2 regions of the Streptomyces sp. NPDC059009 genome follow, and region 2 is predicted to be linked to the other one. Evidence: predicted binding sites of a transcription regulator. Region 2 holds the regulator's gene; the other holds the start of a gene.
The links. The regulator HrcA, encoded in region 2, represses chaperone genes, less so after heat shock. The targets are predictions, from matches to a motif close to TTNGCACTCNGNNNNNCNGAGTGCNAA.
Positions count from the first base shown of each region.

Region 1 (18,535 bases), on a different contig from region 2:
TCGGGCCGCGGCCCCGCCCTGGTGGGCGGCAAGCTGCGCACGGTCGCGGGCCGGATCGCGATGGACCAGTTCGTGGTCGACCTGGGCGGGGACGAGCCGCCGGTGGGCTCCGAAGTGGTCCTGTTCGGGCCCGGCGACCGGGGCGAGCCGACCGCGGAGGACTGGGCGCAGGCGGCGGGCACCATCGCGTACGAGATCGTGACCCGGATCGGTTCGCGCGTCCCCCGCGTCTATGCGAACGAGATGGACGAGTCGGGCGACGTGGACGACGCGGACGAGCGGGCGGAGGGCTGAGTCCCCAGACTGGGCCCGAGAGCGGACGACTGAGGAGGAGCGGCACGTGAGCGAGAGCAGCACGGGGGCGGCCGCGGCGGACGTGGCGCTGGCGGCGGCCGGCGCCGGTGCGGCCGGGAACTGGCGCAGGGCCGGGGTGGCCGGCGCCGCGATAGGCGTCATCGCCGCCGGAGCCGCCGCGGGCGTCGCCATCGAGCGGCTCACGGTCGGCCGCGGCATGCGCAAGAAGGCACGGCTCGCGCTCGACGCCTCGGGTCCGTACGGCTCGCTGCGCGGCACCCCGGGCACGGCCGTCGCACAGGACGGCACGGAACTCTCGTACGAGATCGACGAGCCCGAGCCGGAGAGCGCGTCGGCGCCCCGCAGGCGGCGGCTCTTCGGGCGCAAGGTCCCGGCCCCCGTCACCGTCGTGTTCAGCCACGGCTACTGCCTCAACCAGGACTCCTGGCACTTCCAGCGGGCCGCCCTGCGCGGCGTGGTCCGCGCGGTCTACTGGGACCAGCGCAGCCACGGCCGCTCGGGGCGCGGCGTCGACCAGACCGAGCGCGATGTCCCGGTCTCCATCGACCAGTTGGGCCGCGACCTGAAGGCCGTCATCGACGCGGCGGCGCCGGAGGGCCCGCTGGTCCTCGTCGGGCACTCCATGGGCGGCATGACGACGATGGCGCTGGCCGCCCAGTTCCCCGAGCTGATCCGGGACCGGGTCGCCGGGGTCGCCCTCGTGGGTACCTCGTCCGGGGGGCTCGGCCAGGTCAACTACGGCCTTCCGGTGGCGGGCGTCAACGCGGTGCGGCGGATCCTGCCCGGCGTGCTGCGGGCGCTCGGCTCGCAGGCGGAGCTGGTGGAGCGGGGGCGGCGGGCCACCGCCGACCTGTTCGCGGGCATCATCAAGCGCTACTCGTTCTCGTCGAAGGACGTGGACCCGGCCATCGCGCGGTTCGCCGAGCGGATGATCGAGTCGACGCCGATCGACGTGGTCGCGGAGTTCTACCCGGCCTTCGCCGAGCACGACAAGGCGGCTGCCCTGCGGTACTTCAGCCGCCTCCCCGTCCTCGTCCTGGCCGGGGACAAGGACCTGGTCACGCCCAGCGAGCACAGCGAGGCCATCGCCGACCACCTGCCGGACGCCGAGCTGGTCCTGGTGCCGGACGCCGGACACCTGGTGATGCTGGAGCACCCGGAGGCGGTCACGGACCGGCTCGCGGACCTGCTCACGCGGGCCAAGGCGCGGGCGCGCAGCGCGGTGGGGTGACCCCGGGGCCTGCCGGGGTCGGGCCGTCGGGTGGTCCGGTGGATGGACCGTCGGGTGGAGCGCCGGGTGGTCCGGCGGATGGTCCGGCGGGTGGACCAGCCCCTGAGCCGGGCGGACCGGTGGCCGTCAGCGGCTACCGTGGACGGCATGGAAGCACCGCACCGCCAGGCCCCCGCCGCCACTCTGCACCGCACCGTCAACTCCCCCCAGGAGATGGGCGAGTTGGGCCACCGGCTGGCCAAGATCCTGCGCCCCGGCGACCTCGTCATGCTCACCGGTGAGCTGGGCGCGGGCAAGACGACGCTGACGCGCGGGCTCGGCGAGGGCCTCGGCGTGCGCGGCGCCGTCACCTCGCCCACCTTCGTCATCGCCCGCGTTCACCCCTCCCTCGGCTCCGGCCCCGCCCTCGTGCACGTCGACGCGTACCGTCTGGGCGGCGGGCTCGACGAGATGGAGGACCTGGACCTGGACGTCTCGCTGCCCGACTCGGTGATCGTCGTGGAGTGGGGCGACGGCAAGGTCGAGGAGCTCTCGGACGACCGGCTGCACGTCGTCATCGACCGGGCGGTGGGGGACACCACCGACGAGGTGCGCGAGGTGACGCTGACCGGGATCGGCGGGCGGTGGGCGGGCGCGGACCTGGACTCGCTCTGAGTCCGGCCCCGAGTCCGGCCCCGAGTCCGGCCCCGAGTCCGGCCCCGAGTCCGGCCCCGAGTCCGGCCCTGAGTCCGCTCTCGTACTTTCCCCCTAAGGTTCCGACATGGTGTCGGCAAGATGTTGCACGGAGTGCGCCGGGCGTGGTCGTATGGATACCGGTCCTGGTTAGGTCTACCTAACCACGTCTGCCCCCGCGGCCCCAGGAGGCGTCCATGCCGGCTTCAGAGCACGAAGCGCAGCCGCAGCCGTACGGGCTGCCGGGAATCTCCGGCGGTCCGTCGATAAGGGATCTGCTCGCGGCCTGCGCCGCGGCGGACGCGGTGTCGACACCGCCCCGCGACCCGGAGCCCGTGTTCCGCCCCCAGGAGACGGGGCGCCGCGACGCCGCATAGCGGCCAGGGGGCGGGGAGCGCTACGGGACGACGACGACCTTCGTCCCCATCAGCGCGAACTCCCACATCGCGTTGCCGTCCTTGCGGGACTCGCGGATGCCGCCGGTCTTCTTCGACGGGTCGGGCTTCGGCGTCGAGCCGTCGACCGCCGCGCTGAACCCGATCGCGACCCCGTCGTTGTTCGTGAACCGCACGACGTGCTCGATCGCCTTGCCGTCCGTCCCGGTCACGGAGCCCGAGCGGGAGCTCACCGTGTAGGTGCCCGGAGCCGGGTCGACCGAGCCCGCCGTCACCTCGTACGTGCGCTCCACCTTGTTGCCCTTGTCGACCAGCCACACCCGCCGGTCGCCGAGCGCGTAGACGACGCGCTCACCGGAGCCGGACTGGCCGGGCAGCGCCTTCGGGTCGGCCTTGTCCTTGGGGGAGCGCGAGGAGGACGCGCTGGGCGACTTCTCGCGGTGCTTGCCCGTGAGGGAGTCCGGTGCGCTGGCCGAAGCCTGGTACGCGAGGAAGCCGACCACGGCGAGTGCCGCCGCCGTGAGCCCGGCCACGAATCCCGAGCTGCTCCTTGCCACTGCGCCACCTCTTCGTACTCCGTACGGCTACGGGGTGACGGTAGCAGCAGGCGTACGAACGGCAGGCGCACGCCATCCCGGGGTTGACCCCTCGGGGTCCACCCCCCGGAGGGTGGTGGACCCCGTTCGGGGCCGTGCGCCGGTCGCCGGAGCCGTAGGCTGTTTGCGTGCTCTTGCTCGCTCTCGATACCGCAACCCCCGCCGTCACCGTCGCCCTGCACGACGGGTCCGCCGTCGTCGCCGCGTCGAGTCAGGTGGACGCCCGCCGCCACGGGGAGCTGCTGCTCCCGTCCGTCGACCGGGTGCTCGCCGACGCCGGACTGAGACTCGACGCGGTCACCGGCATCGTCGTCGGCGTGGGCCCAGGCCCCTACACCGGGCTTCGGGTCGGCCTGATGACCGCCGACACCTTCGGCCTCGCCCTCGGGGTGCCGGTGCACGGGGTGTGCACGCTCGACGGCCTCGCCCACGCCTCCGGGATCGAGGAAGGCCCCTTCGTCGTGGCCACGGACGCCCGGCGCAAGGAGGTCTACTGGGCCCGGTACGCGGACCCGCGCACCCGCCTCACCGAGCCCGCCGTCGACCGGCCCGCCGAGATCGCCGAGGACGTGGCGGGGCTCCCGGCCGTCGGAGCGGGCGCGCTGCTCTACCCGGACACGTTCCCGGACGCCCGCGGGCCCGAGCATGTCTCGGCGGCCGCGCTGGCCTCGCTCGCGGCGGAGCGGCTCGCGAAGGGCGAGGAGCTCCTGGAGCCCCGCCCCCTCTACCTGCGCCGCCCGGACGCCCAAGTGCCCAAGAACTACAAGGTGGTCACCCCCAAGTGACCGCCCACCCGTCGCCCGACCACCGCCCCTCGACGACGCCGCTGCGCGGCGGTTCCTCTCCGTTCAGCGATGCGGTCCTTCGCGAGATGCGCTGGTGGGACATCGATCCCGTACTCGTCCTGGAGAAGGAGCTCTTCCCGGACGACGCCTGGTCGCGCGGCATGTTCTGGTCCGAGCTGGCCCATGCCCGGGGGCCGGGTGCCACCCGCCGCTACGCGGTGGCCATGGACACGGCATCCGACAGCGGCTCCGCCGCGGGCCGCCTCGTCGGCTACGCGGGCCTCGCCGCCTCCGGCGACCAGGCGGACATCCAGACCATCGCCGTCGCCCGCGACCAGTGGGGCACCGGCCTCGGCGCGCGCCTGCTCACCGACCTCCTGACGCACGCGACAGCCTTCGAGTGCGCCGAGGTGATGCTCGAGGTGCGCGTCGACAACACCCGGGCGCAGAAGCTCTACGAGCGCTTCGGCTTCGAGCCCATCGGCTTCCGGCGCGGCTACTACCAGCCGGGGAACGTGGACGCCCTGGTCATGAAGCTGACCGATCCCGCAACTTCCGTACAAGGAACCGACTTTCATGGCTGACTCACGCGACGTGCCACTCGTCCTCGGCATCGAGACCTCCTGCGACGAGACCGGTGTCGGCATCGTCCACGGCACGACCCTCCTCGCGGACGCCGTCGCCTCCAGCGTCGACGAGCACGCCCGGTACGGCGGCGTCGTGCCCGAGGTCGCGAGCCGCGCCCACCTCGAGGCGATGGTCCCGACGATCCAGCGCGCCCTGAAGGACGCGGGCGTCACGGCCAAGGACCTCGACGGGATCGCCGTCACCGCCGGGCCCGGACTCGCGGGCGCGCTGCTCGTCGGCGTCTCGGCCGCGAAGGCGTACGCGTACGCGCTCGGCAAGCCCCTCTACGGCGTCAACCACCTGGCCTCGCACATCTGCGTCGACCAGCTGGAGCACGGCCCGCTGCCCGAGCCGACGATGGCGCTGCTCGTCTCGGGCGGCCACTCCTCGCTGCTCCTGTCCGCCGACATCACCTCGGACGTGCGCCCGCTCGGCGCCACCATCGACGACGCGGCGGGGGAGGCGTTCGACAAGATCGCCCGGGTCCTCAACCTGGGCTTCCCGGGCGGGCCCGTCATCGACCGGTACGCGCGCGAGGGCGACCCGGACGCGATCGCCTTCCCGCGCGGGCTCACCGGCCCGCGCGACCCCGCGTACGACTTCTCCTTCTCCGGGCTCAAGACCTCGGTGGCCCGCTGGATCGAGGCGAAGCGGGCCGCGGGTGAGGACGTCCCCGTACGGGACGTGTCGGCGTCCTTCCAGGAGGCGGTCGTCGACGTGCTGACCCGCAAGGCCGTGCGGGCCTGCAAGGACGAGGGCGTCGACCATCTCATGATCGGCGGCGGCGTGGCCGCCAACTCCCGGCTGCGGGCGCTGGCGCAGGAGCGCTGCGAGCGCGCCGGGATCCGGCTGCGGGTGCCCCGGCCCAAGCTGTGCACGGACAACGGCGCGATGGTCGCGGCGCTCGGTGCGGAGATGGTGGCCCGCAACCGGACCGCCTCGGACCTGGGCCTCTCGGCGGACTCCTCGCTTCCCGTGACGGAGCCGCACGTGCCGGGCCACGAGCACGGTCACGCCCACGCCCACTCGCACGACCACGACCACGTGCACGAGGTCAGCAAGGAGAACCTGTACTCATGACCGTCGCGCTGATGTGGGAGGCCAGGGCCGCCGAGGGGCGCGGCGCCGAGCTGCTGGCCTGGGCGAAGGACCAGGGGCTCGTGACGAAGGATCAGGGGCGCGCGGAGGGGCGGGAGTCCGCCGCCGCGCCCGTGCCCCTGCGCCGCGAGACCTTCCGCGCCCCCGAGGACCGGGTCCTCGTCATCACCTGGTGGGACGCGGACCTCGACGCCGAGCTGCCCGAACTGCCCGAGCCCGCGGGGGAGTTGCTGACCCGTTCGGTGCACCGCTGGCGGTTCGAGTCGCTGGGCGCCGACGCCGGCTGAGGCGCCCGGAGGCTCACTCCTCGGGCACCCGCGGGAGCGTCACGATGACCACGGCCTCCATGAGCGCCGTGAAGAACGAGGTCAGCAGCGCGAGGGTGCCGACCGTCGTGTCGAAGTAGGCGTCCCATTCCCCCTCGGCGAACACCGGCACCAGGCCGCGTATGTCGATGTACAGGGCCATGAACGCGAGGGCGAGCGCGGCACCGCGGGCCGCCGGGCGCCGCTGCAGCAGGAGGATGCCGACCAGCAGCGGCGCGACGACGAGCGCGACCGTGTGGAAGGTGTACGGGACCGAGGGTCCGTGCGAGGCGTCCACGACGTTGCGGAAGAAGTCGCCCGCGTCCGAGCCGTCGGCGGTGTACGAGCCGCCGACGAGGTACACGGAGTCCTGCGTGAGCCGGTAGATGAGCCAGCCGAGCGCGGCAGCGCCCATCAGGAGCAGGCAGACACCCGCCGCGACGGCGCCGGGCCGGGCGTTGCCGGGGTGCGGCCGGTGGCCGGGCATGGGCGGCGGCACCGGGCTGCCGTACGCGGGGCCGTAGCCGTCCTGCGGGGCGGGGGCGCCGTAGGAGGGGTATCCGTACCCGTACGGCTGCTGCTGCGGAGCTCCGAAGGGCGGCAGCGGGCGGCGGCCGACGCGGGCCATCTCCGCCAGGACCGCGATGCCGAGAAGCAGCCCGGCGACGCGGAAGGCGATGAGCGTCTTGCCGTAGTCGATCCCGGTCATCAGCTCGCGGTAGGTGTCCGAGGCCGCGAGCCCGACGAGTTCGCGCAGCGACAGGAAGATCAGCGCGACCGCGAGCAGCATCATCGCGCCGCGCGCCACCCGCCGCCGGGCGAGCGCGAGCGCGCCCACGACCAGGCCGGTGGCGATCATCGCCCAGTCGTTGGGGGTCTGCGCCCAGGGGATCAGCTCCCCGCGCGGATCCCACAGGGCCTTGAAGAAGTCCCCCGCGTCCTGGTGGCGTTCGTCGATCTCGTAGCCGATCCAGGCCGCCGACGCGAGCGCGTACAGGGCGACGAAGGTGCCCGTCCGCAGATACGCGGGCGCGCTCGCGGCATCGGCCAGGCCGCCCGCGCTTCCCTGTCCGGTAGTGCCGTGGCCCACCATTGCCATGTTCGTTCCCCCGAGTGTCATGCGTCTGTCATGCGTTCGACTGGCCCCGCACCATAAGCCTCCGGGACCCCGGACGCCTACCGCCGGGACGCCTACCGCCCGGCGGCCGCCAGCAACCCGTCGATGACGGCGCCCAGTTGCTGTGACACGTCGTAGTCCTCGGTCAGTTCCAGCCACTGGTCCGCGAGTTGCGCGAGGTGCGGCAGCTCGGCGGCGTCCGCCTCGGTGAGCAGGTCCGGGAAGTACCGCTTGCGGTCGGGCTCTTCGGCGCGCCGCTCCATCGCGCGCCGGAACACCAGGTCGCCGTAGACGCAGTGCCAGATGGTCCGGTAGGCGCGCACGGCCTCGACCGGGTCGAGCCCGCAGTCGATGCCCGCCCCGACGATCTCCTCGACCATCCACAGGGCGCCCTTGTCGGTGAGGTCGCCGAGGCTGAGGACCTCGACGACCCAGGGCATCGACCGCAGTACGGCGTGCATGTGCAGCGAGACGGCGAGCAGCCGGTCGCGCGGGTCCTCGGGAAGCTCGGGGCGCTCCATGGCGGCGGCCGTGCCGGACAGGGTGAGCATCAGCAGCTCGTCCTTGTCGCGCACGTGGTGGTAGAGCGCCATCGGCGTCGCCCCCACCTCCCGGGCGACCCGCCGCATGCTCAGCGCCCCGACCCCCTCCTCCTGGAGGATCCGTCGCGCGACGTCCACGATCGCCCCGGCCTCGATCCGCCGGGGGCGGCCGACGGGGCGCCTGGCCTTGCCGTTCTCCGCTGCTTCAGCTGCCACGCGGCCATTCTCCCGCCTGCCCGCCACGCCCCGTCCCGGTGTCGCCCCGACACCGCCCGAGACAATTTCTATACGCGTATAGTAATCTCCGCGGCATGACGCAGAAAGTGAACCCACAGGTGTCCGCGACCGGGGTGAACTCCCCTTCCCTGCCCGGCCGTTGGCTGCTTCCGGTGCTGCTCGCCGTGCAGTTCCTGGTCTCCCTCGACGTGTCCGTCGTGAACATCGCCCTGCCCGACATCGGCGCCGGCCTCGGCTTCGCGGACGGGTCCCTGACCTGGGTCGTGAACGCCTACGCCCTCGCCTTCGGGGGCCTGCTGATGCTCGGCGGGCGGCTCGCCGACGTCATCGGGCGCCGCCGCACCCTGATGTGGGGCTTCGCGGTCTTCGGCGCCGCGAGCCTCGTCGGCGGCCTCGCCGGTACGCCGGGCCAGCTCATCGCCGCGCGGGCGGTGCAGGGCGTGGGTGCGGCGGCGCTCGCCCCGGTCGGGCTCGCCCTCATCACGGTCAACTACCCGGCGGGTCCGGCCCGTTCGCGGGCCATGGGCCTGTGGGGCGCCGTGGGCGCGCTCGGCGGCGCCGTCGGCGTCATGGGCGGCGGGCTGCTCACCGACTGGGCGGGCTGGCGCTCCGTCATGCTGATCAACGTCCCGGTGGTGCTCGCCGCCCTCGCCGTCGCCCCGCGCGCCGTCCCCGCCGACCGCCGCACCCACCCCGCGCCCCGCCTCGACCTCGTCGGCGGACTCCTGGTCACGGCCGGGACGTCGGTGCTCGTCCTCGGCCTGGTGCGCACCGAGACCCACGCCTGGACCTCCGCCACCACCCTCACCACGCTGCTCGCGGGCGCCGCCCTGCTCACCGCCTTCGTGGCCGTCGAGACCCGCAAGCGCACCCCGCTGCTCCGCCCGGGGCTGCTGCGCAGCCGCCCGGTGCTCTCCGCGAACGCCTTCGCACTGCTGATGTCCGCGGGCCAGTTCGCCGCGTTCTACTTCACCTCGCTCTACCTCCAGGAGGTCCTGTCGTACGGGCCCACGCGCGCCGGTGCCGCCTTCCTGCCGTTCTGCGTGGGCGTCGTCGCCGGGTCCACCGCGGCGGCGCGCGCCGTGGGCCGGTTCGGGGAGCGGGCGCTGCTGGTGACCGGGGGGCTCCTGGGGGCGGCCGGGTTCCTGTGGTTCGCGCTGACCGCCGAGGCGGGCGGCACGTTCGCGGGCTCGGTCCTCGGCCCCTCGCTCGTGGCGAGCGTCGGCACCGGCATGTGCTTCGTGCCCCTCGGTGCGGCGGCCACGTCGGGCGTCGCCGTCGAGGAGACCGGCATGGCGGCGGGGCTGCTCAACTGCTCCCGCCAGCTGGGCGGTTCACTCGGCCTCGCGGCCCTGGCGACCGTCGCGGCCCACACCTCGGGCGACCGGCCGGGCCCGGCCGCGCTCGCGGACGGCTATGCCACGGCGTTCGCGGTGTCGGCGGCGCTGCTCGCGGCGGCGGCGCTGGCGACGGCCGCGCTGCACAAGTCCCGTACTTAGGGCCCTGCTGGGGGCCTAGCCGTGGAGGGGGTGCCCGACCAGCATCGTCGGCGCCCCCGCCACCCGCGTCAGGAACACCGTCGCCGCGTTCCGCCCCTGCGGCTTCACCTTCTTGCGCAGCTCCTCCGGCTCGACGGCGGACCCCCGCTTCTTGACGGTCAGGATCCCGACCTCGCGCTCCCGCAGCAGCGCCTTCAACTTCTTCACGTTGAAGGGCAGTTGATCGGTGATCTCGTACGTGGTGGCGTACGCGGAGCGGTGGCACTCGTCGGAGGTGACGTACGCGATGGTCTCGTCGATGAGCCCGCCCGCCACCTCCTCGGCGGCCTGGGCGACCAGGTGGGCACGGATGACGGCGCCGTCGGGCTCGTACAGGTAACGGCCCACGGGCCGCACTTCGGGGTTGGGCAGCATGGTCTCGGGCGACGCCCAGATGCCGGCCAGCGACGGCAGCAGCATCGCCCGCCGGGCCCCGGGTGTCACGTCGGCGCCGAACCAGAGCACGGCCTCCTTCACGTCCCCCCTGTCGGAGATCCACTCGGCCTCCGCCTCGGCGGGGACCGTCTCATGGGGAATGCCGGGGGCGATCTTCAGCGCGGCGCGGGGGGCTTTGCGGGCTGCCTCGATCGCCCAGGACAGCGGCGGGGAGTACGCCTCGGGGTCGAAGATCCGCCCGCGTCCACCCCTGCGCGCCGGGTCCACGAAGACCGCGTCGTACGCGGACGTGTCGACCTCGGTGACATCCGCCTCGCGGACCTCGATCAGCTCGGCAAGACCAAGGGCCTCGGCGTTGGCGCGGGCGACCGCGCAGGTCAGCGGGTCACGGTCGACGGCGAGCACGGAGATCCCGGCACGCGCGAGGGCGATCGCGTCCCCGCCGATCCCGCAGCACAGGTCGGCCACGCTCCGTACGCCCCGGGCCCGGAAGCACTCGGCGCGGTACATGGCGACGGAGGCGCGCGTTGACTGCTCGACGCCGTCCGGCGTGAAGAACATCCGGGCCGCGTCCTCGGCCCCGAACTTCGCCACCGCCCGCTGCCGAAGCCGCGCCTGCGCGAGCGCCGCCGAGACCAGCGGCGCCGGGTGCGTGCGGCGCAGGCGGGTGGCCGCGGCCAGCTCCCCGGCCGGTTCGACGTCCCGTACCTCGTCGAGGAGGGCGCGGCCCTCGGGGGTGAGCAGCGCGGCGAATTCCGATGCGGGGGAGAGCTGGTCGTTCACCCGGCCCATTGTGGGCCAGTCGGTGGATGGTGCGCGTCCGGTGGCGGTGTCGGCCCGGCTGCAGGGCTGTGAGCTGCGAGGATCCGGCGCCATGCAACTAGTACGACAAAACGACAAAAGAGCCAGAAAGCAGACGCTCCCGGTGTACGCCACCGTGGCCGCTCTCGCCCTCACCGCGATCGTCTCGGGCTGTGCGTCCGACGACGGCGACGCCGTCCGCCCCGCCCCCGGCCAGCAGCCCCTCAAGGCCCCGCCGGCCCGCGCCCTCGACAGCTACGCCCACAAGCTGCGCGTCGCCCAGGCCCAGCGGGCCGCCGCCGCGAAGCACTGGGGCCTGGCCAGGACCCCCCTCGCCGCGCCCCGCCCGCCCGCCAAGAAGCCGCACATCGCCACCCGCAAGGGCTTCGAGGTCCGCGGCCAGGCGCACCTGCCGCCCGTCTTCACGACCGTCCCCACCAAGGAGAAGGTCGTCTTCCTCACCATGGACGACGGCGCCGAGAAGGACCCGGCGCTGCTGCGGATGATGAGCGAACTGAAGATCCCCTACACCGCGTTCCTCAGCGACTACCTGGTCAAGGAGGACTACGGCTACTTCAAGAAGATGCAGGACCGGGGGGTCACCCTCAACAACCACACCCTCAACCACCGCTATCTGCCCGGGCTTTCGTACGAGGGCCAGCGGCGCGAGATCTGCGGCATGCAGGACGTGATCCGCAAGCACTACGGCAAGCGCCCCCAGCTCTTCCGCCCGCCGTACGGCAACTACAACCAGGACACGCTGCGCGCCGCGAAGTCCTGCGGCATCAAAGCGGTGCCACTGTGGGCGTCCGAAGCATTCGTCGACCACATGGAGTGGCGCGAGTGGGACCGGGACCTGCACCCCGGCGACATCATCCTCACGCACTTCCGGGGGCGTGAGGACTGGAAGGGCACGATGCCCGACATGATCCGCCGGGTCATGAAGACGGTGACGGACAAGGGGTACGCGGTGGCCAGGCTGGAGGACTACCTGTGACGCGGCGGGCGCGGGCGCACAGACTGCTGGCGGGCTTGCTGGCGACCGCGGTGCTCGCGCCCGCACTCACCGCGTGCGCGGACTCGGTGGACCCGATCGAGAGGCTGGGCAGGAAGGCGGCCCAGAAGGTGCCGCGGAAGGGCAAGCCGGGGAGCGAGCCGTCTCGCTGCGGGCGGCCGCTCCGCACGGCGGAACCCACCCCGGCGAAGGCACCATCGCGGGAGCGTGGCCGTTGCCCCGCAAGGGCCGAGCCGACCCCCGAGGAGACCCCCGCCCCGGTGGGGCGCCCCACTCACCGATAAACACGGCGTTAGCCAATTGGCACTCCGCTTGACCGAGTGCTAATCGTCGTCCTAGTCTCGGGCCTGGCACTCCCCACTGGAGAGTGCCAATAGCGACGGGCAGGTCCGGCACCCGCGACGACGGATCCACCTGGTCGCCACCTCAGACAGTTAACCCCGTGAGATCTCCGAAGGGGGAGGTCGGATCGTGACGACCACCAGCTCCAAGGTTGCCATCAAGCCGCTCGAGGACCGCATTGTGGTCCAGCCGCTCGACGCCGAGCAGACCACGGCCTCTGGCCTGGTCATTCCGGACACCGCGAAGGAGAAGCCCCAGGAGGGCGCCGTCCTCGCCGTGGGCCCGGGCCGCTTCGAGAACGGCGAGCGCCTTCCGCTCGACGTGAAGGTCGGCGATGTCGTGCTGTACAGCAAGTACGGCGGCACCGAGGTGAAGTACAACGGCGACGAGTACCTCGTCCTCTCGGCCCGCGACGTGCTCGCGATCGTCGAGAAGTAATTCACCTCGAAGCGAATGCTTTGAAGAGCTGCGCCCCTGGCCACCCCGCTGACGCCGGGCGGCGAGGGGCGCAGCTTCGTTTTTGACCCAGTTTTCCGAGAGGGCTGAACCGCTCCCATGGCGAAGATCCTGAAGTTCGACGAGGACGCCCGTCGCGCCCTCGAGCGCGGCGTCAACAAGCTTGCCGACACGGTCAAGGTGACGATCGGCCCCCGCGGCCGCAACGTCGTCATCGACAAGAAGTTCGGCGCCCCCACGATCACCAACGACGGTGTCACCATCGCCCGCGAGGTCGAGGTCGAGGACCCGTACGAGAACCTCGGCGCCCAGCTGGTGAAGGAGGTGGCGACCAAGACCAACGACATCGCGGGTGACGGCACCACCACCGCCACCGTGCTCGCCCAGGCCCTGGTCAAGGAGGGCCTGCGCAACGTCGCCGCCGGTGCCTCCCCGGCCGCCCTGAAGAAGGGCATCGACGCCGCGGTCAAGGCCGTGTCCGAGGACCTCCTCGCCACCGCCCGTCCGATCGACGAGAAGTCGGACATCGCCGCCGTCGCCGGTCTCTCCGCCCAGGACACGCAGGTCGGCGAGCTCATCGCCGAGGCGATGGACAAGGTCGGCAAGGACGGTGTCATCACCGTCGAGGAGTCCAACACCTTCGGTCTGGAGCTGGACTTCACCGAGGGCATGGCCTTCGACAAGGGCTACCTGTCGCCGTACTTCGTGACGGACCAGGAGCGCATGGAGGCCGTCCTCGAGGACCCGTACATCCTCATCCACCAGGGCAAGATCTCCTCGATCCAGGACCTGCTGCCGCTGCTCGAGAAGGTCATCCAGGCCGGCTCCTCGAAGCCGCTGCTGATCATCGCCGAGGACGTCGAGGGCGAGGCGCTCTCCACCCTCGTCGTCAACAAGATCCGCGGCACCTTCAACGCGGTGGCCGTCAAGGCCCCCGGCTTCGGCGACCGCCGCAAGGCGATGCTCGGCGACATGGCCGCCCTCACCGGCGGCACCGTCATCGCCGAGGAGGTCGGCCTCAAGCTCGACCAGGTCGGCCTGGACGTGCTCGGCACCGCCCGCCGCGTGACCATCACCAAGGACGACACGACCATCGTCGACGGCGGCGGCAACGCCGGTGACGTCGAGGGCCGCGTCAACCAGATCAAGGCCGAGATCGAGGCCACGGACTCCGACTGGGACCGCGAGAAGCTCCAGGAGCGCCTCGCGAAGCTGGCCGGCGGCGTGTGCGTCATCAAGGTCGGCGCCGCCACCGAGGTGGAGCTGAAGGAGAAGAAGCACCGTCTGGAGGACGCCATCTCCGCGACCCGCGCCGCGGTCGAGGAGGGCATCGTCTCCGGTGGTGGCTCCGCGCTCGTCCACGCCGCGAAGGTCCTCGAGGGCTCCCTCGGCAAGGACGGCGACGAGGCCACCGGTGTCGCCGTCGTCCGCCGCGCCGTCGTCGAGCCGCTGCGCTGGATCGCCGAGAACGCCGGCCTCGAGGGCTACGTCATCACCTCCAAGGTGGCGGAGCTCGACAAGGGCTTCGGCTTCAACGCCGCCACCGGCGAGTACGGCGACCTGGTCAAGGCCGGCGTCATCGACCCGGTCAAGGTGACCCGCTCCGCCCTGGAGAACGCCGCGTCCATCGCCTCCCTGCTCCTCACGACCGAGACCCTGGTCGTCGAGAAGCCGGCCGAGGAAGAGGCCGAGGCCGGTCACGGCCACGGTCACGGGCACGCCCACTGACCCACGGGTTCAGCGACGAGGCCCGGCGCCCCTTCGGGGGTGCCGGGCCTCGGTGCGTCGGTCAACGTCCTTACCGGGGGCCGTACTTGCGCCCCGTACGCGAAGTGATCCCGCCGATCAGCGCCCTCGGCGTCACCTTCACCACGCCCATCATCGCCTTGTACCGCGGGTCCGGGATGGACAGGGACTTGCCGCGGGCCAGGTCGGAGAGGGCCGCCGCGACCAGCTTGTCGGCGTCGAGCCACATCCACTTGGGGATGTTGTCCGTGCCCATGCCGGCCCGCTGATGGAACTCCGTACGGACCAGGCCGGGGCAGAGCGCCATCAGCCGCACCCCGGAGTCCGCCAGGTCCTTCGCCGCGCCCTGGGTGAACTGCACGACCCAGGCTTTCGACGCGCCGTACGTGCCGCGCGGCACGAACGCCGCCACCGACGCCACGTTCACCACCCCGCCGCGCCCGCGCGGCCGCATCGACTCGATCGCCGCCGTCGTCAGCCGCAGCACCGCCTCGCAGTGCACCTTGAGCATCGTCAGCTCGTCGGCCATCGGCACTTCCAGGTAGCGGCCCTTGTTGCCGAAGCCGGCGTTGTTGACCAGCAGGTCGACCGGGTTCCTGGGGTCGGACAGGCGTTCCTCGACGGCGGCGATGCCCTCGTCCGTCGAGAGATCGGCGGTCAGCACCTCCGCCTCGATGCCGTGCCGGTCGTGCAGCTCGGTCGCCTGCTCCCGCAGCCGCTTCGTGTCGCGCGCCACCAGGACGAGGTTGTGTCCGTCGGCGGCCAGGCGGCGCGCGAAGGCGGCGCCGATACCGGCCGTGGATCCCGTAATCAGAGCCGTAGTCATGCGCCCAGGCTAATGACTGGACGGTGACGGAGGGTCAACCAGCCTGCTGGGCGACGTACTTACGGGCGTCCGCGAGGGTCTCCGGGTGCAGCGCGTCCCCCGCCGCGAGCATCCGCGGCAGCAGCGTCCGCTCCGTGGTGACCGCCCGGAACTGCAGGGCGACGGTGACCTCGTGGTCCGGCCGGTGCACGATCTCGACGGCGTCGCCCACTTGGATGTCGCCCGGTTCGATGACCCTGAAGTAGGCCCCGGGAACGCCTTCTTGAGTGAATCGCCGCACCCACCCCCGCTCACCCAGGTGCCCCTGGAACGTACGGCAGGGAATGCGCCCACTGGTCACCTCGAGCAGCAGCTCCGAGCCGACCCGCCAGCGCTCGCCGATCTTCGCGCCGCTCACGTCGAGCCCGATGGTGGTGAGGTTCTCGCCGAAGGAGCCGTTGGGGAGCGGCCGCCCGAGCAGGCGCTCCCATGCGTCGAGATCCTCGCGGGCGTACGCGTAGACCGCCTGGTCGTCGCCGCCGTGCACCCGGCGGAAACAGACGTCGTCCCCGGCGAGGCCGCTGCCGGCGACGCCCTTCGGCCCGGGCGCGGAGACATGCACGCGGTCCGCCGTCGGCTGCTTGTCGATGCCGGTGGTCCCCGAGGGGGCGTCGGTGTGTGCGGAGGAGGTGGCCCGGCCCAGGTTCACGGAGAGGAGCTTCATAGAGGCAGGCTAGGCGAGCAGGCTCAAAGCGTCGACGCGATATTTCGCGCCCTGCCCAAGGCTCACTTATGCTCAAGGGGTGATCGAAGCCCGCCATCTCCGTGTCCTGCGCGCCGTGGCCGCCACCGGTTCTTTCTCGGCGGCCGCCCGTGAGCTGGGCTGCACCCAGCCCGCGGTGAGCCAGCAGATGAAGGCCCTGGAGACCTCGGCGGGCACCCCGCTGCTGATCCGCACGGGCCGCGAGATGCGGCTCACGCAGGCGGGCGAGGCCCTCGTCCGGCACGCCGCGGGGATCCTGGCCGGGCTGACCGCGGCCGAGGAAGAGGTCGCGGCCATCGCCGGCCTGCGCGCGGGCCGGGTCCGCCTCGTCTCCTTCCCCAGCGGCAGCTCGACGCTGGTCCCGAGCGCCCTGGCCGCCCTGCGCGCCGCCCACCCCGGCACCCGCGTCTCCCTCGTGGAGGCCGAACCGCCGCGCTCGGTCGAGATGCTGCGCGAGGGCGACTGCGACGTGACCCTCGCCTTTCGTTACGAGCGCGCCGACGGCACCTGCGCCGAGGAGTGGGACGACCTCGTGGTGCGCCCGCTGCTCGCGGACCGGCTCGTCGGCCTGGTGCCCGAGGGCCACCGCCTCGCCAAGGCGGACTCGGTGACCATCGGGGAACTCGCCGACGAGCCGTGGATCGCGGGCTGCCCCCGCTGCCGCCGCCAGCTGGTCGAGGTCTGCGAGAGCGCGGGCTTCACGCCCCGCATCGACTTCGCGACCGACGACTACCCGGCGGTGATCGGCCTGGTGGGCGCGGGCCTCGGGGTCGCCGTCCTGCCGGAGCTCGCCATCGAGTCCGTACGTCCCAAGGGGGCCCGTGCGGTGACGGTGGAGCCGGCGGTGCAGCGGGAGATCGTCGCCCTCACGCTGCCCGATCTGGCCCAGGTGCCGGCCGTGGCCGCGACGCTCGACCACCTCGCCCGCGCCGCCGCCCGCTGACCTCGAGAGCCGGCGGAGGCCCGCCGTGACCGGCTATTAGAAGAAACGTTCCTTCAGTTGCGTGACAAGGCGCTGCCGCTGGACGCGGAGGCCGTGACGAGCCGGTTGCGGGCGCGTCCCATGAGTTCTTCGCGCTCGTCTTCGGTGAGTCCGCCCCACACTCCGTAGGGCTCGCGTACCGCCAGTGCGTGCGCGGCGCACTCCGCCCGTACCGGGCACCTCATGCAGACCTCTTTGGCCGAGTTCTCGCGAGCGCTCCGCGCCGCTCCGCGCTCGCCCTCCGGGTGGAAGAAGAGCGAGCTGTCGACCCCGCGGCAGGCCGCGAGGAGCTGCCAGTCCCAGAGATCTGCGTTCGGTCCGGGAAGGCGGGAGAAATCTGCCATTGCTTGTCTCCTGGTAGCCGTTCTGACGCGGATACGGTGCCCATGACCGTACATCTACTATCTAAGGAGATGAAAATATGACTCATTGCGAATCTAGCCACAGACACCAGCAAAAGGGAAGAAAAAGGGCTAAATGGGGCATAGCTTGTGATGAAACCTTGAGGGTCTCTTGCGCTGTCTGCACTGTGTCCGCGCCCTCACGTAGAGTGCCGAAGGCGGCCGCCCGACCCGTAACTCTTTCGAGTGACCATCGTTGAGAGTGCGGAGGCGGTTGAAAGAACAAGCGCTCGGGCAGGTGTCCGAGAGCGTCAACCGCACAGGTGACGAATAAGTACAGCCTGGAGGCTCAAGGTGACGCGCATCAGCTGCGGAGGGCGGCCATGACATCCGTCCTCGTCTGCGACGACTCCCCGCTTGCCCGAGAGGCGCTCCGCCGCGCGGTCGCGACCGTGCCCGGCGTCGAGCGCGTGACGACGGCGGCCAACGGCGAGGAAGTCCTCCGCCGCTGGGGCGCCGACCGCTCGGACCTGATTCTGATGGACGTACGCATGCCCGGACTGGGCGGCGTGGAGACCGTTCGGCGGCTGCTCTCCGCCGACCCCGGTGCGCGGATCATCATGCTCACCGTCGCCGAGGACCTGGACGGGGTCGCGCTCGCGGTCGCCGCCGGGGCCCGCGGCTATCTGCACAAGGACGCCTCGCGCGCGGAGCTGCGGGCGACCGTGACGCAGGCGCTCGCCGACCCCACCTGGCGGCTGGCCCCGAGGCGGCTGCGGTCCGCCGAGATGGGGGCCGCTCCCACGCTCACCGCGCGGGAGATCCAGGTGCTCGAGGGCATGAGTCACGGCCGGTCCAACGCCGAGATCGGGCGTGAGCTTTTTCTCTCCGAGGACACGGTCAAGACGCACGCCCGGCGGCTGTTCAAGAAGCTCGGCGCCTCGGACCGTGCGCACGCCGTGGCGCTCGGATTCCGCTGGGGCCTGGTCCGCTAGGTGTGTCGCAGCGGGGGCTCGGCGATCCCCGCCCGCCGCGTGCTGGTGGGCGGGGCGACGGACGCCCGCTCCTTGTTTCGCCGCCGATGCCGCATCCTTGAGGTGTGGAGTTCCTCGGGGACGAGTCGGTCGAGCGGGAGGGGGAGGCGCACAGGATGAGTTCTGGCGCACCTACTCATAACGCTTCGGTGCACAACTACGGACGCGGTGCCACGGATCAATCGGCGCCAAGGCACCATGGACCGATGCGCGATGACAAGACGACGGTGATCGGTGCCCTCGTCCTTCGCGCCGTGGAGGGCGACGAGCAGGCCACGCACGATCTCCTGGCCCACGTCCACCCTCTCGCGCTGCGCTACTGCCGCACCCGGCTGTCCCGACTCCCGGGCGACGCGCGGCACTTCGTGGAGGACCTGGCGCAGGAAGTGTGCGTCG
Region 1 covers NZ_JBHYJB010000003.1:294,070-312,604, forward strand. The annotation lists gene alr (alanine racemase) at 1-294, shown strand, start outside; gene ACFWYM_RS04945 (alpha/beta fold hydrolase) at 341-1,546, shown strand; gene tsaE (tRNA (adenosine(37)-N6)-threonylcarbamoyltransferase complex ATPase subunit type 1 TsaE) at 1,694-2,200, shown strand; gene ACFWYM_RS04955 (hypothetical protein) at 2,416-2,595, shown strand; gene ACFWYM_RS04960 (L,D-transpeptidase) at 2,616-3,170, opposite strand; gene tsaB (tRNA (adenosine(37)-N6)-threonylcarbamoyltransferase complex dimerization subunit type 1 TsaB) at 3,338-3,994, shown strand; gene rimI (ribosomal protein S18-alanine N-acetyltransferase) at 4,081-4,578, shown strand; gene tsaD (tRNA (adenosine(37)-N6)-threonylcarbamoyltransferase complex transferase subunit TsaD) at 4,571-5,701, shown strand; gene ACFWYM_RS04980 (hypothetical protein) at 5,698-6,006, shown strand; gene ACFWYM_RS04985 (proline-rich domain-containing protein) at 6,020-7,123, opposite strand; gene ACFWYM_RS04990 (TetR/AcrR family transcriptional regulator) at 7,216-7,899, opposite strand; gene ACFWYM_RS04995 (MFS transporter) at 7,995-9,419, shown strand; gene ACFWYM_RS05000 (methyltransferase domain-containing protein) at 9,435-10,646, opposite strand; gene ACFWYM_RS05005 (polysaccharide deacetylase family protein) at 10,729-11,652, shown strand; gene groES (co-chaperone GroES) at 12,142-12,450, shown strand; gene groL (chaperonin GroEL) at 12,568-14,196, shown strand; gene ACFWYM_RS05020 (SDR family NAD(P)-dependent oxidoreductase) at 14,267-15,040, opposite strand; gene ACFWYM_RS05025 (MOSC domain-containing protein) at 15,075-15,743, opposite strand; gene ACFWYM_RS05030 (LysR family transcriptional regulator) at 15,823-16,725, shown strand; gene ACFWYM_RS05035 (WhiB family transcriptional regulator) at 16,779-17,108, opposite strand; gene ACFWYM_RS05040 (response regulator transcription factor) at 17,489-18,100, shown strand; gene ACFWYM_RS05045 (sigma-70 family RNA polymerase sigma factor) at 18,346-18,535, shown strand, end outside.
Region 1: the regulator HrcA is predicted to act here: its motif matches at 11,971-11,997, upstream of groES (co-chaperone GroES).

Region 2 (5,185 bases):
TGAGTGCGCCTGTGCTGGACAATGGCTCTATGCCTTCTGCCCTTCCCGACGGTGAGCCCGTGCCCGACGACGGGGCCCTGCCCCCCTCCGCCCTCGACGGGGCCGGGGAGCGGCCGCTCGGGTTCTATCTGCATGTGCCCTACTGCGCCACGCGCTGCGGGTACTGCGACTTCAACACCTACACCGCCACCGAGCTGCGCGGCTCCGGCGGAGTGCTCGCCTCCCGGGACAACTACGCGGAGACCCTGGTCGACGAGGTGCGGCTCGCGCGGAAGGTGCTGGGGGACGACCCCCGGCCGGTGCGGACCGTCTTCGTCGGCGGAGGGACGCCGACGCTGCTCGACGCCGGGGATCTCGTACGGATGCTGGGGGCGATCCGGGACGAGTTCGGGCTTGCCGATGATGCCGAGATCACTACCGAGGCCAATCCCGAGTCCGTCGACCCGGCGTATCTGAGCGCGTTGCGGGACGGCGGGTTCAACCGGGTCTCCTTCGGGATGCAGAGCGCTCGGCAGCACGTGCTGAAGGTGCTCGACCGTACGCATACGCCCGGGCGGCCCGAGGCGTGCGTCGCGGAGGCGCGGGCCGCGGGCTTCGAGCACGTGAATCTCGATCTCATCTATGGGACCCCGGGGGAGTCCGACGACGACTGGCGGGCTTCCCTGGAGGCGGCCATCGGGGCCGGGCCCGACCATGTCAGCGCGTACGCCCTGATCGTCGAGGAAGGGACGCAGCTGGCGCGGCGGATTCGGCGCGGGGAGGTGCCGATGACTGACGACGATGTGCACGCGGACCGGTATCTGATCGCCGATGAGGTGCTGGGGGGTGCCGGATTCTCTTGGTACGAGGTGTCCAACTGGGCCACCTCGGAGGCCGCTCGGTGCCTGCACAACGAGCTGTACTGGCGGGGGGCCGACTGGTGGGGGGCCGGGCCGGGGGCCCACAGCCATGTGGGGGGTGTGCGGTGGTGGAACGTGAAGCATCCCGGGGCGTATGCGGGGGCTCTTGCGGGTGGGAGGTCGCCGGGGGCTGGGCGGGAAGTGCTTTCGGGGGAGGACCGGCGGGTGGAGCGGGTGCTGCTGGAGCTTCGGCTGCGGGAGGGGGCTCCCTTGTCCCTCCTGAAGGAGGCTGGGCTTGCTGCTGCGCGGCGGGCGCTTGGGGATGGGTTGCTGGAGGGTGGGCCCTTTGCGGAGGGGCGGGCCGTGTTGACGCTTCGGGGGCGGTTGTTGGCTGATGGGGTGGTGCGGGATCTGGTGGACTGAGTTTTCTCTTCCCCGATCCCGCCCCTTCCCGAATCCGGCGACTCCGTCGCCCCTGGGGCGCCCGTCCTGGGGCTTTGCCCCTAGACCCCCTTATCGGCCTGAACGGCCTCGTCCTCAAACGCCGGACGGGCTGTAGGGCGCCCGAGGGGGAGGGAGGAAAGGGTGGACGGGGTAGGGAAGCGGGGGACGTGCCTTGCCTTGAACGTTGGAACGGTTTAGGCGGGGGCCCCTGTTACGAAGTCGATCAGCTCCTCCACTCTGCCCAGCAGGGCCGGCTCCAGGTCCTTGTAGGTGTGGACCGAGGACAGGATGTGCTGCCATGCCTCGCCCGTGTTGGTGAAGCGCCAGCCCAGGGCCTGGCGTACGCCCGTCTTCCAGTCCTGGCCCTTGGGGATGCGGGGCCAGGACTGGAAGCCGAGGGACGAAGGCTTCACCGCCTCCCATACGTCGATGTACGGGTGGCCCACCACCAAGGCGTGGTCGCTGCTCACCTGGGCCGCGATGCGGGACTCCTTGGAGCCGGGGACCAAGTGGTCCACCAGGACGCCGAGGCGGGCGTCGGGGCCGGGGGAGAACTCGGCGACGATGGCCGGGAGGTCGTCGATGCCCTCCAGGTACTCGACGACCACGCCCTCGATGCGGAGGTCGTCGCCCCAGACCTTCTCGACCAGTTCAGCGTCGTGGCGGCCCTCCACGTAGATGCGTCCGGCCCGGGCAACCCGTGCGCGCGCACCCGGCACCGCCACCGAGCCGGAGGCCGTGCGGGAGGGGACGGCCGGGGGCGTGGAGGCGGGTGCGGGGCGGGTGAGTGTCACCACTCGGCCTTCCAGGAGGAAGCCGGCCGGAGCCATGGGGAAGACCCGGTGCTTGCCGAAGCGGTCCTCCAGCGTGACCGTCGGGCCCTGCGCCGTCTTCTCGCAGCGGATCACCGCCCCGCAGAAGCCGGTGGTGACTTCCTCGACCACCAGGTCTTGTTCCGCCGGGACCTCGGGGGGCGGCGTCTTCTTCTTCCACGGGGGTGTGAAGTCGGGGCTGTAGCTGCGCATTTGGGAGACGCTACGACACCCGGAAACGGCGGGCCAGTTCATCGCGCTGGTTGCGTACGAAGGTGGCGTCCACCACCGCGCCGTGGCCGGGGACGTACAGCGCGTCCGGGCCGCCCAGGTCCAGGAGGCGGTCCAGGGCGGCGGGCCAGTGGGAGGGCATCGCGTCGGGGCCTGCCTGGGGTTCGCCGGACTCCTCCACCAGGTCGCCGCAGAAGACGACCTCGGGTGCGCCGGGGCCGCCGGGGACGAGGACCGCCAGGTCGTAACCCGTGTGGCCGGGGCCGATGTTGGCGAGCAGGGCCTGGGTGCCGCCGCCCAGGTCCAGGGTCCATTCGCCGCACACCAGGTGGTGGGGGTGGACAAGGAGGTCCGTGGCCTCGGCCGCGGCGTCCGGGGGGAGACCGTGGCGCACCGCGTCCGCGCGCAGCTCGTCGCGGCCCTTGAGGAGGGCCGTGTCCAGGCCCGCCGCGCCGAACACCTGCACCCCCGCGAAGGCCGCCGCGCCCAGGACGTGGTCGAAGTGGGGGTGGGTGAGCGCGAGATGGGTGACCCGGCGGCCGGGGCCGAGCAGGGTGCGGGCCTGGGTGCGGAGCTCGGCGCCCTCGCGCAGGCTGGCGCCCGCCTCGATCATGAGGGCGGCGTCGTCGCCGACGACGAGTCCGGCGGTGCAGTCCCAGGCCGGGAGGCGGCGGCGGCCGACGCGCGCCGTGAGCCGCTCCCAGCCCGTCTCGTCCCATGCGGGCGTGATGTCCATAACGGTGACGCTAGCGCCGACGGGGCCCGGCGGCAGCCGCACTCTCGGGCAGACCTGCGCCCATGCCCGTTCACGCCCCTGCGCGGACGGCTGCTGATGCCGCCCTGCTCGCCTGTCCCGCCCGCGCCTCCCGCCCGCCCCCCCCACCACCTCGGAGCGACGTCGCCACCGTGCCCCCGCCTTGCCCGTCGGGATGACATCGGGGGGTCCGCCCTTGCCGGGCCCGTACCTCACGGCCGTACACTGGCCCGGTGACAGCTGGCACTCGGCAATGGTGAGTGCCAGGGCGGGGAAGCGGGGCTCCAGTGGACGGACAGGCGGAGGTGAGCACGGATGCTCAGTGAACGCAGGCTTGAGGTGCTGCGCGCCATCGTCCATGACTACGTGGGGACCGAGGAGCCGGTCGGGTCCAAGGCGCTGACCGAGCGGCACCGCCTCGGGGTCTCGCCGGCCACCGTGCGCAATGACATGGCCGCGCTCGAGGAGGAAGGGTTCATCGCCCAGCCGCACACCAGCGCGGGGCGGATCCCGACCGACAAGGGCTACCGGCTCTTCGTCGACAAGCTCGCGGGCGTCAAGCCGATGACCGCCCCCGAGCGGCGGGCCATCCACCACTTCCTTGACGGCGCCGTCGACCTCGATGACGTCGTCGGGCGCACCGTACGGCTGCTCGCGCAGCTGACGCGGCAGGTCGCGGTCGTGCAGTACCCCTCGCTCACGCGCTCGACCGTGCGGCACGTGGAGCTGCTCTCGCTGGCTCCCGCGCGGCTCATGCTCGTCCTGATCACGGACACGGGCCGGGTCGAGCAGCGCATGATCGACTGCCCGGCCCCGTTCGGGGAGACCTCGCTCGCGGATCTGCGGGCGCGGCTCAACAGCCGGGTCGCCGGACGCCGGTTCGCGGACGTGCCGCAGCTGGTGCAGGACCTCGGGGAGTCCTTCGAGGCGGAGGACCGGGCCACGGTGGCCACGGTGCTCTCCACCCTCCTGGAAACGCTCGTCGAGGAGACCGAGGAGCGGCTGATGATCGGCGGCACCGCCAATCTCACCCGCTTCGGACATGACTTTCCCCTCACCATCCGGCCGGTCCTCGAAGCGCTTGAGGAGCAGGTCGTGCTCCTCAAGTTGCTTGGTGAGGCTACGGATTCGGGCATGACCGTACGGATCGGTCATGAGAACGCCCACGAGGGGCTCAGCTCCACTTCCGTGGTCTCGGTCGGCTACGGTTCGGGCAGTGAGGCAGTAGCAAAACTAGGCGTGGTCGGCCCGACCCGCATGGACTATCCGGGAACGATGGGAGCAGTACGCGCAGTGGCACGTTACGTCGGACAGATCCTGGCGGAGTCGTAAGTGGCCACGGACTATTACGCCGTACTCGGCGTGCGCCGCGACGCTTCCCAGGACGAGATCAAGAAGGCTTTCCGAAGGCTGGCGCGCGAGCTCCATCCGGACGTGAACCCGGATCCGAAGACGCAGGAGCGCTTCAAGGAGATCAACGCCGCCTACGAGGTCCTTTCCGACCCGCAGAAGAAGCAGGTCTACGACCTCGGCGGCGACCCCCTGTCCCAGGCGGGCGGCGGGGGCGCGGGCGGCTTCGGCCAGGGCGGGTTCGGGAACTTCTCGGACATCATGGACGCGTTCTTCGGTACGGCGTCCCAGCGCGGGCCGCGGTCGCGGACCCGTCGCGGCCAGGACGCCATGATCCGGCTCGAGGTCGAGCTGGACGAGGCCGCCTTCGGGACCACCAAGGACATCCAGGTCGACACGGCGGTCGTCTGTACGACCTGTAGTGGTGAGGGTGCCGCTCCGGGGACGTCCGCGCAGACCTGTGACATGTGCCGCGGTCGCGGTGAGGTCTCGCAGGTCACGCGGTCCTTCCTCGGCCAGGTCATGACCTCGCGGCCGTGCCCGCAGTGCCAGGGCTTCGGGACCGTGGTGCCCACGCCGTGCCCCGAGTGCGCGGGCGACGGGCGCATCCGCTCGCGGCGGACGCTGACCGTGAAGATCCCGGCCGGTGTGGACAACGGCACGCGGATCCAGCTCGCCGGTGAGGGTGAGGTGGGGCCGGGAGGCGGTCCCGCCGGTGACCTCTACGTCGAGATCCATGAGCTGCCGCACCCCGT
Region 2 covers NZ_JBHYJB010000005.1:263,811-268,995, reverse strand. The annotation lists gene hemW (radical SAM family heme chaperone HemW) at 30-1,262, shown strand; gene ACFWYM_RS07605 (DUF3097 domain-containing protein) at 1,478-2,308, opposite strand; gene ACFWYM_RS07600 (MBL fold metallo-hydrolase) at 2,319-3,056, opposite strand; gene hrcA (heat-inducible transcriptional repressor HrcA) at 3,396-4,412, shown strand; gene dnaJ (molecular chaperone DnaJ) at 4,413-5,185, shown strand, end outside.